2 regions of the Stenotrophomonas sp. STEN008 genome follow, and region 2 is predicted to be linked to the other one. Evidence: riboswitches for the same ligand, from Rfam matches in the RefSeq annotation. Region 2 holds a riboswitch; the other holds the start of a gene.
The links. A riboswitch is a leader RNA that binds a small molecule or an ion and turns the genes downstream of it on or off. The one in region 2 is predicted to bind thiamine pyrophosphate.
Positions count from the first base shown of each region.

Region 1: linked by a shared signal. The riboswitch ahead of thiC (phosphomethylpyrimidine synthase ThiC) and the one ahead of ACVOME_RS05805 (TonB-dependent receptor) in region 2 are both predicted to bind thiamine pyrophosphate.

Region 1 is NZ_JBRRET010000006.1:154,427-159,707, reverse strand. It holds gene ACVOME_RS05325 (BCCT family transporter) at 91-1,668, opposite strand; TPP riboswitch at 1,914-2,014, shown strand; gene thiC (phosphomethylpyrimidine synthase ThiC) at 2,097-3,941, shown strand; gene ACVOME_RS05315 (ion channel) at 4,039-4,710, shown strand; gene ACVOME_RS05310 (winged helix-turn-helix domain-containing protein) at 4,971-5,281, shown strand, end outside.
Region 2 is NZ_JBRRET010000007.1:95,859-101,139, reverse strand. It holds gene ACVOME_RS05825 (ATP-binding protein) at 1-234, opposite strand, end outside; gene ACVOME_RS05820 (response regulator) at 310-948, shown strand; gene ACVOME_RS05815 (glycine zipper 2TM domain-containing protein) at 1,137-1,520, shown strand; gene ACVOME_RS05810 (phosphotransferase enzyme family protein) at 1,644-2,768, shown strand; TPP riboswitch at 2,812-2,906, shown strand; gene ACVOME_RS05805 (TonB-dependent receptor) at 2,977-5,166, shown strand; gene pnuC (nicotinamide riboside transporter PnuC) at 5,175-5,281, shown strand, end outside.

The DNA.
Region 1 (5,281 bases), on a different contig from region 2:
CGGGGGGTGGGGGGTGGGGGGGGTAGCCGTCTCCCAGTGTAACGGTACCCCACCCCTTCGTGTTTTTCCGGCGCAGGCTGCCGAACACCCTCAATCCGAATCCTGCGCGCGCGCTGCTTCGGCCTGGGTTTCTTCCTGTGCCGCCATTTCGCGCGCGATCCACGCATCGATCATGTGCCGCTGGCGCTGTGCCTGCCGCCGCTCCCGCGTGTACTCCTGGTCCAGTACCCGGTACAGCGAGACCATCACCAGCACCATCAGCAGCGCGAATGGCAGTGCCGAGATCGTGATCATGCCCTGCAGCGCGTCGAGGCCGCCGGCCAGCAGCAACGCACCTGCGATCAGTGCGATGCCCACACCCCAGGCCAGCTTGCGCTTGGCGGGCGGGTCGCCTGCCTCGTCGGTGGACATGCTGGCCAGCACCAGCACCGCCGAGTCAGCCGAGGTCACGAAGAAGATCATCAGCAGAACCAGCGCGATGCACGACAGCAGCAATGGCAGCGGCATGCTGTCGAACAGGGTGAACAGTACGGTCTCATAGCCATTGCCCAGCGCCTGTACCAGGTCTGCATGGCCGAAGATCTGCGACCAGATCGCGGTGCCACCGAACACCGAGAACCAGAAGAAGCCCAGCAGCGTCGGCGCCAGTACCACGCCCACCACGAACTCGCGCACGCTGCGGCCACGCGAGATGCGCGCGATGAACGAACCCACGAACGGTGCCCAGGAAATCCACCAGGCCCAGTAGAAGATCGTCCAGTCGGCGACCCACGTACTGGAGGAGAACGGTGACATGCGCAGGCTCATCGTCACCAGCTGGTTCAGGTAGGAACCCAGCGTCGTGGTGAAGGTATTGAAGATCGCGCCGGTCGGCCCGAGCACCAGGACCAGTGCCAGCAGCAGGGCGGCCAGCGCCAGGTTGAAGTTCGACAGCCATTTCACGCCGCGCTCCACGCCGCTGAGGGTGGAGGCCATGTACAGCACGAAGGCGACGGCGATGATGGTCAGCTGCAGCGGCACACCGGCATGCACGCCGAACACGCGCTGCATGCCGGCTGCGATCTGGATGGTGCCGAAGCCCAACGTGGTGGCCACACCGATTGCCGTGGCCACCACCGCGGCAATGTTGACAATCCGTCCGATCCAGCCCCGATGATGATGACCGATGATCGGCTGCAGCATGTCGCTGACCAGCCCGCGGCCGTTGCGGTTGAACTGGAACCACGCCATTGCCAGACCGATCAGCGCGTAGATCGCCCACGGATGCAGGCCCCAGTGGAAGAACGCATAGCGCATCGCTGCACGTGCGGCGTCCATGCTTTCCGGTGCCAGTCCTTCCGGCGGCTTGCTGAAGTGGGAGATCGGCTCGGCCACCCCCCAGAACACCAGGCCGATGCCCATGCCGGCGGCGAACAGCATCGACATCCAGCTGGCCCGCGAGAATTCGGGTTCGGCGTCTTCGCCACCGATGCGCAGGTTGCCGAAGCGGCCGAACGCCAGGTACATCAGGAACACCAGCGCCAGGAACACCACCAGCAGGTACAGCCAGCCGATGCCGCGGATGAGTTCGCCGAGGATGCTCTGCACCACGGCGTTGAAGGGACCGGGCGCTACGCCGGCAAGCAGCACCAGCAACAGGACCAGTGCGATGGAAACACGAAACACCATGAAGGAGCTTCTCCGATCAAAGGGATTGAGGGAGCGAGCAAATGCTTGCAGCGAGGGGCCGGCGGCACTCGAGCGCTAGCCGGGCAGGGGCCGCGATGGCGGCGATGCGTCATCGGTCGCAGCGACACGATGCGCGTGCACGTTACTGAACGCGACGTCATGGTTGCGTTAATTCATCAATGGCGCGTGACGCGCAGCCGCCCCGTGGGCTCGCCCTGTTGCAGGACTTCTTATGGTCTAATGCCGGCAAGAAGCGGGGGTACCGCGGCCATCGGCCACGGTTGAGACAGTCCCTTGGAACCTGATCCGGCTCATACCGGCGTAGGGAAGCTTTGCAATGCAACCGAACCCGGACGCGGCCCAAGGGCCGTCCGCGTGCGGGGGCAGTGCGCCGCCGCTTCGTCCCTGACCCTCCTGGACGATGCCCGATGAACGCACAGCTCTCCGCCCTGCAGCAACAGGCCCAGCAACTCTCCGAATCCGTGACCCGGCCGATTCCCGGCTCGCGCAAGATCCATGTCACCGGCTCGCGCCCGGACCTGCGCGTGCCGATGCGCGAGATCACACTGAGCCGCACGCCGACCCTGTTCGGCGGCGAAGAGAACGCGCCGGTCACGGTGTATGACACCTCCGGCCCCTACACCGATCCTGACGTGCGCATCGACCTGTCCGCGGGCTTGCCGGCCCTGCGCCGTGCCTGGGTCGAAGCGCGGGGTGACACCGAACAGCTTGATGGCCTGAGCTCTTCCTTCGGCCGCGATCGCGAGCACGACCCGAAGCTCGATGCGGTGCGCTTCCCGGCCCGCAGCCTGCCGCGCCGCGCCCGTGCGGGTGGCAATGTCACCCAGATGCACTATGCGCGCCGCGGCATCATCACGCCGGAGATGGAATTCGTCGCCATCCGCGAGAACCAGCGGCTGGACGCGATCCGCGATGCAGGCCTGCTGCAGCAGCATCCGGGCGAAGCCTTCGGCGCATTCATCCAGAAGATCATCACCCCGGAGTTCGTCCGCGACGAAATCGCCCGTGGCCGGGCGGTGCTGCCCAACAACATCAACCATCCGGAAAGCGAGCCGATGATCATCGGCCGCAACTTCCTGACCAAGATCAACGCCAACATCGGCAACAGCGCGGTGTCATCCGGCATTGCCGAGGAAGTGGAGAAGCTGGTGTGGGCGATCCGCTGGGGGGGCGATACGGTGATGGACCTGTCCACCGGCAAGCACATCCACGAGACCCGCGAGTGGATCATCCGCAACTCGCCGGTGGCGATCGGCACGGTGCCGATCTATCAGGCCCTGGAGAAGGTCGATGGCCGTGCCGAGGCACTGACCTGGGAGATCTTCCGCGACACGTTGATCGAACAGGCCGAACAGGGCGTGGACTACTTCACCATCCATGCCGGCGTGCTGCTGCGCTACGTGCCGCTGACCGCCAAGCGGGTGACCGGCATCGTCAGTCGCGGCGGCTCGATCATGGCCAAGTGGTGCCTGGCCCATCACAAGGAGAATTTCCTCTACACGCACTTCGAGGACATCTGCGAAATCATGAAGGCCTACGACGTGACCTTCTCGCTGGGCGATGGGCTGCGCCCGGGCTGCATCGCAGACGCCAACGACGCGGCGCAGTTCGGCGAGCTGGAAACGCTGGGCGAGCTGACGAAGATCGCATGGAAGCATGACGTGCAGACGATGATCGAAGGTCCCGGGCACGTGCCGATGCAGCTGATCAAGGAAAACATGGACAAGCAGCTGCGCGAATGTGGTGAGGCTCCGTTCTATACGCTGGGGCCGCTGACCACGGACATCGCGCCCGGCTATGACCACATCACCAGTGCCATCGGCGCAGCGATGATCGGTTGGTTCGGTACCGCGATGCTCTGCTACGTGACGCCGAAGGAACACCTTGGCCTTCCCAACCGCCAGGATGTGCGCGACGGCATCATGGCCTATCGCATCGCCGCACATGCGGCCGACCTGGCCAAGGGGCATCCGGGCGCGCAGGTCCGCGACAACGCATTGAGCAAGGCGCGCTTCGAGTTCCGTTGGGAAGACCAGTTCCACCTCGGGCTGGACCCGGAGAAGGCAAAGGAATTCCATGACGAGACGCTGCCCAAGGACGCGCACAAGCTGGCGCACTTCTGCTCGATGTGCGGGCCGCACTTCTGCTCGATGAAGATCACCCAGGACGTGCGCGAGTACGCCGAGGCCGGAATGAAGGAGAAGTCCGAGCAGTTCCGCGCTGCGGGCGCGGAGGTCTACCAGCAGGGCTGATCGGACTGGCGTCGCCGGGCGTGCCCCGGCGGCGCTGCATCGCGCGCCTCACGCGCATCCCGTTATCCTCCGCCCATCTTTCCGGGGAAGGGACGCCATGCCTGTTGCCGTGACCACCCGCTGGCTGGCCATCGCCCGCCGCCATCCGTCCGCGTGGCTGCTGGGCGCGCAGCTGCTGGCGGTGATGCTGTATCCCGCGCTGGACGACACGGCCGCCGGCCGCGCCGCATTGGGCATGTTTGGAATGGCGGTGCTGGGCCTGGCGTTGTGGGTGGTCCAGCGCAGCCCGTTGGGTACATGGCTGGCACTGCTGCTGGCGATTCCGGCGGTGGTGTTCTCCATCGCCGGCGCGCTGCTGGACCGCGCCGCGCTGGTGACCACCGCGCAGCTGCTGGAGAGCCTGCTCTACTTCTATACGGCCGGCGCCCTGATCGCCTACATGCTGCAGGACCACAAAGTCACCCGCGACGAACTGTTCGCGGCCGGCGCCACCTTCACCTTGCTCGCGTGGGCATTCGCCTTCGCATTTGGGGTGTGCCAACAGTGGTATCCGGGCAGCTTCCAGGGCAGCAGCGAGGGACCTCAGCGAAGCTGGATGGAGCTGCTTTATCTGAGCTTCAGCTTGCTGTCCGGGGTCGGCCTGAGCGATGTCGTGCCGCTGCATCCGCAGGCACGCGCACTGGTCATGCTGGAGCAGTTCTCAGGCGTGATGTACGTGGCTTTGGTGGTTTCGCGGCTGGTCGGATTGACCATGCTGCGGCGCTTCTGAAAATGAATGGCAGATAAAAATTTCGCGCCCGAAAGGGCGCGAATGATGGTGCGAAGTTATGTGAATGCGTCGGCGAGAGAGAGCCTGATGTCGACCACGCGATAGGCGAGGTAACCGGCATAGGCTAGTATTCGCGCGCTCCATTGTTTTTGCGGTATGCGCCGATGCTTTGTGCGGAGTCTGGCTTTTCGCTGTTCCCCGTTGGGGACGGTATCGAAGGCGAACACTGCCCGGAAACTGTCTCTACTGTTTAGCAAAAAATGAACCGCAGCGAAATCCAGCCCACCGAATCTGATCGGATCCGGATTGGCGAATGTGTCGTCACTTTGTCCTCGCGAGAGGTCGAAGTTGCCGGCGCGCGTCGCCCGCGCCGGCTGACGCCGAAGGCGCTGGGCGTGCTGCGTGTGCTGCTGCGGCAACCCGGGCGCGTGGTCACCCGCGAAGAACTGTTCGCCGAGGTGTGGCCCGATACGCTGCCCACCAACGATGTGCTGACGCAGGCGGTCACCCAGCTGCGCAAAGCCTTCGCCAACGACGATGACAACGGCCAGGCGTATATCGAGACGATCGC
Region 2 (5,281 bases):
AGCCAAAAGCGACAAGTAGTCCGGTCCCAGGCCGACCTGCTGGCCTTCGTGGATCGACTCGAAAGGGGGCCAACCGCTGTCATACTGCCCGACGACGATGCGAGGGTGCGCGGTCAGGTATTCGCGTTGCAGGGGACTCAACGGCAATGGGCCGGGCGCGAGTTGCGCCCAAGCGACGGCAGGACCCAACATGGCCAGCAGCAGGACCCGCCCGCGAACAGCCCAGCTACGCATCGGCGTTGATCTCCTAGAATCCTGCCAGGAGCCGCGATGGTCGCGGTCCGGCGTGCCCGGTGGTCATACTAGAGCATGAGCTTGCGCATCATCATCGCAGACGACCACCCCGTGGTCCGTATCGGAACCCGCGCCGTCATCGAGTCCAGCGGCGTTGGCCAGGTCGTCGGTGAAGCCGACAGCGCCCAGGCGCTGATGGCGCTGCTGACCAGCCAGCCATGCGACCTGCTGGTCACCGACTATTCGATGCCCGGCAGTCCCCAGGCCGATGGCTTCGCCATGATCGGCATGATCCGGCGCCGCCATCCCGACCTCAAGGTGCTGATGCTCAGCGTTTCCAGCAACCTGGCGATCCTGCGCATGGTGCTCGACAGCGGCGTGCTCGGCCTGGTCGACAAGAGTTCGTCGATGGACGAGCTGCCGCAGGCGATCCAGGCGGTGAACCGCGGCCAGCTCTATATCAGCCGCAGCCTGCGCGAGCGGGTCGAGGCCGCCGGCAGCTGGCGCATGCGCGAGGGCGACGGCAAACCGCTGTCGCCGCGCGAACTGGAAGTGCTGCGGTTGCTCGGCACCGGCATGACGGTGAAGGAGATCTCGGTGCAGCTGCACAAGAGCGTCAGCACCATCAGCCGGCAGAAGGGCGATGCGATGCTGAAGCTGGGCCTGAAAGGCGATGCGGAGCTGTTCGACTATCTGCGTGACGGCAAAATCTGAATCCTGTCCATCCGGCCATTGAACTTTCAGGCAGGCTTCATGCCGTCTGACGCTAGATGAATACGCACGCCGCCCAGTGGCCCACGCAATGTTCCGGCAATCTCCGGGCGCCAGCGTGGTCACTACGGCAGCCAGGGCGCCCGCGCCCTCCCTGCCCACCGTGGCATGCCCCTACAGGAGAACCGAACATGCTCAGTACTTCCGCTCTCAGCTTCCGTGGCGTGGCGATGGCCCTGGCCCTGCTGGCCGGTGTCGCCGTGGTCAGCGACGCCAGCGCCATGTCGAGGAAGGACAAGCGCACCGTCGTCGGTGCGGTGGTGGGCGGCGTCGCCGGCCACCTGATCTCCAATGGCGATCCGGCCGCCACCGTCGGCGGTGCCGTGGCCGGCGGCGCGATCGGCAACCTGACCACCCCGGACCGCCACGACCGTCGTTATGACCGCCGCTACGACCGCGGCTACCAGCGCGGCTACGACCGAGGCTATGGCTATCGGGACCGCGGTCATGACCGCCGCTGGCGCGACAGCGACCGCCGCTACTACCACGACCGCGGTCGCCACCGCGGCTGGTAACCCTCGCCGGCACTGCCCGGCATCACCGGCAACGGGCGGGTCGATGACCCGCCCGTTTGCGTCCGGACCGTCCATGGCGTTGAATGCGCAGCCCTGGATGACTCCTTTGCCCCCGGCCCCCGCATGACCTCCACCGCCCACCGCGTGCAGGGCCTCAACAACGATGAGGTCGCTGCCGACTGGCCCGCGATCGATGCAGCCGAGGTTGCCTGGCTGACCCGCCGTTATCCGGTGCTGGACGCGGACAGCGCCCTGCGTTGGCACAGCCCCCGGCCGTTGTCGGCCGCCGCGCTGGCCGAGGGTACCCGCGGTCGGGTGTTCATCAAGCGCCACCACCGCAGCGTGCGCAGTGCCGCCTGCCTGCAGGAGGAACACCGCTTCATCGCCCATCTGGACGCTGCCGGCGTGCCGGTGGTGAAGGTTCTGCCCACCGCCGGAGGCGACAGCGCCATCGAGCATGGGCCGTGGACCTATGAACTGCATTCACCGGGGGTGGGTGACGATCTGTACCGCGACGCCGCCTCCTGGACGCTGCTGACGGACACCGCACGGGCGCGTTCTGCCGGACGCATGCTGGCCCAGCTGCATCAGGCCGCCGCCAGCTACCACGCCCCGCAGCGCAGCACGCATGTCCTGGTGGCACGCGACGAGCTGATCCGCGCCGCCGACCCCATCGGCGCGCTGGAAGCGGGTCTTCCCGACCGCCCGGGACTGGCGCGCTACCTGGCACGCATTCCGTGGCAGGCGCAGCTGCGCCGCGACGTCCTGCCCTGGCATGCCGGCCTGGCCGAGCGCCTGTCCGCGGAGCCGCCGCTGTGGGCGCACAACGACTGGCATGTGTCCAACCTGCTGTGGCGCGGCGACGACGTCAGCACCGTGCTGGATTTCGGCCTCACCTCACCCACCAGCGCGCTGTTCGACCTGGCCACCGCGATCGAGCGCAATGCGGTGGCCTGGCTGGAGCTGGAGCGGGGCCATGAGGCGGTGCGCATCGACATCGCGCTGGCGCTGCTCGACGGCTACCGCGAAGTGCTGCCGTTGTCGGCCACCCGCCTGCACCTGCTGGCGGACCTGCTGCCGATGGTCCACTTCGACTTCGCACTGTCCGAAGTGGAGTACTTCGAAGGCATCACCGGCTCGACGGCGAACGCCGATGTCGCCTGGTATCCCTTCATGCTGGGCCATGCCGCGTGGTTCGCCAGCGCACCCGGCCAGGCCCTGCTGCAGGCGCTGCATGCCGCCGCCTGAAGGGCATCGGCTCGCAAATCCCTGCCATCTGTAGTGAAATAGCGGCCTGAAGCGGGGGTGCCTGGATCTGCAGGCTGAGAGAGTCCCTTGGAACCTGATCCGGTTTGCACCGGCGTAGGGAGCTTTGAGCCGCAGCCACACCCCCGTTCCGGGCCGGTGCACCTGCGCGCCGTCGCTTCGTCTCCCCTGTTGTCCGAAGACGAATCGAATGAACCGCTGCCTGCGTCCCACCCTGCTCGCTCTCGCCCTCTGTGCCGCGCTGCCGCTGCATGCCAGCGAGGCTGGAGCCTCCCCCGACGTGACAGCCGACAGCGGCGAACGTTCGCCCACCGAGCTGGCAGCGGTCCGCGTGCAGGCCGGCAGGCCGGCGGCCGACAGCGCGCGGGTCAGTGCATTCGGCGCCGGCTCCTGGAAGGACACCCCGGCCTCGGTGAACGTGCTCGAACGCGACTACCTCGACCGTCGACAGGTGCGCTCGTTGTCCGAACTGGCCAGCAATGACGCCTCGCTCGGTGATGCCTACGCGCCGGTGGGCTACTACCAGAACGTCGCCATCCGCGGCTTCGCGCTCGATGCCGCCACCGGCTACCGCTTCAACGGCCTGGCCATCGCCGGCGAGCAGCGGTTGGCGCTGGAGAACGTGCAGGCGGTGGAGATCCTGAAGGGTGAGGCCGGCCTCGCCGCGGGGGTGATGGCACCCGGCGGCATCATCAACTACATCGGCAAGCGCCCGGCGGAAGTGCGCACGGCTACCCTTGGCACCGATTCGGAAGGCTCGCGCTATGCCGCCGTCGATGTCGGCCACTGGATCACGCCGCGTTTCGGCATCCGCCTCAATGCCGCCTGGGAGGGCAGCGAGTCCTACGTCGAGCACGCCGACGGCCGCCGCAACTTCTATTCGCTTGCAGCGGACTGGCTGATCGGCGAGCGCGGCAAGCTGGAAGTGGACGCCAACTACCAGACCAGTTCGCAGCGCTCGGTGTCCGGTTACCAGCTGCTGGGCGCACGGGAGCTGCCTCGTGGCGTCGACCGCGAGCACCTGCTGGGCTATCAGCCGTGGCAGCGCCCGGTGGAGATCGCCAGCACCAACATCACCGCCGTACACACCTACGACTTCAACGAGCGCTGGCAGTCGCGGCTGTCGGTGGGCCACAGCCGCTCGGTGATCGACGACAATGTCGCCTTCGCCTATGGCTGCTACTACGCCGACGCATGCGCTGACGGCAGCGTGCCCGGCAACTACTTCGCCCCCAACGGCGACTACGACATCTACGACTACCGCAGTCCGGACGATACGCGCCGCAACCAGCAGGCGCGCGCCGAGCTGCGTGGCCGCTTCGACACCGGCAGCGTCGGCCACCAGCTGACGGTCGGCGCCGACACGTTCCGCCGCACGGTGGACAGGCGACCGAGCGTCAACGAGTACGTAGGCAGCAGCAACATCCACGACACGCAGGTGCCGGTGTACGAGCCCTCGCCGCTGATGCCCGGCCCGTCCGCACGGCGTCTGGACAGCCGCCAGACCGCCGTGTTCGCGCTGGACCGCATGCAGTTCGGCGATGACTGGCAGTGGCTGGCTGGTGGCCGCTTCGTCCGCCTGGACGAGCGCGCCTACGACAAGCGCGGCACGCCGCAGCGGCACAGCCGGCTGTCGCGCTTCCTGCCGCAGACCGCGCTGGTATGGAAGGCCACCGACCAGCTCAATGCGTACGCCAGTTATGTGCGCGGCATTGCGCTGGGCCAGGAGGCACCGTTCTGGACCTCCAACGCCGATGCCTTCCTGCCGGCGGTGCAGTCACGGCAGCTGGAAGCCGGCGTCAAGTACGTGCCAGCTGCCTCGCTCACCCTGGGCGCCGCGCTGTTCCGCATCTCGCAGCCCTACCAGTACGCCATGCCGGATGACAGCGATGCCGGTTACACCTTCGTCGAGCGCGGCACGCAGACCCATACCGGCCTGGAGCTGACCGCCAACGGCCAGCTGACCGATGCGCTGCAGATCGTCGCCAGCGCCAGCGTGCTGCAGGCGCGTGCACGCGATACCGGCACGCCGGGCCAGGAAGGCCATCAGCTGGTGAACGTGCCGAAGGTGCGTGCCAGTGTGCATCTGGCCTACGCACTGCCGTTCGTGCAGGGCCTGGATGTCACCGGTGGCTGGCGCTATGCCGCCGCCAATGTGGCCCGTGCCGACGGCGGCGTGCGTGCGCCGGACTATTCGGTGTTCGATGCCGGCCTGCGCTTCCGCCACCGCGTGCATGAGCGCGCCGTGACCTGGAACCTGTCGGTGGACAACGTGTTCAACCGCTTCTACTGGCGCGACACCGGCAGCAGCGGCGGTGACTACTACCTGTTCCCCGGCGCACCGCGACAGGCACGCCTGTCGGTGACGTTCGCGCTGTGAGCGGCGCCGTGCTCGAGTGGACCGCCGCGCTGTGCAGCGTGCTGGGCGTATGGCTGATGGCGCGCCGGCGGCTGGCAGCGTGGCCGGTCGGCCTGCTGTCGGTGGCGCTGTACGG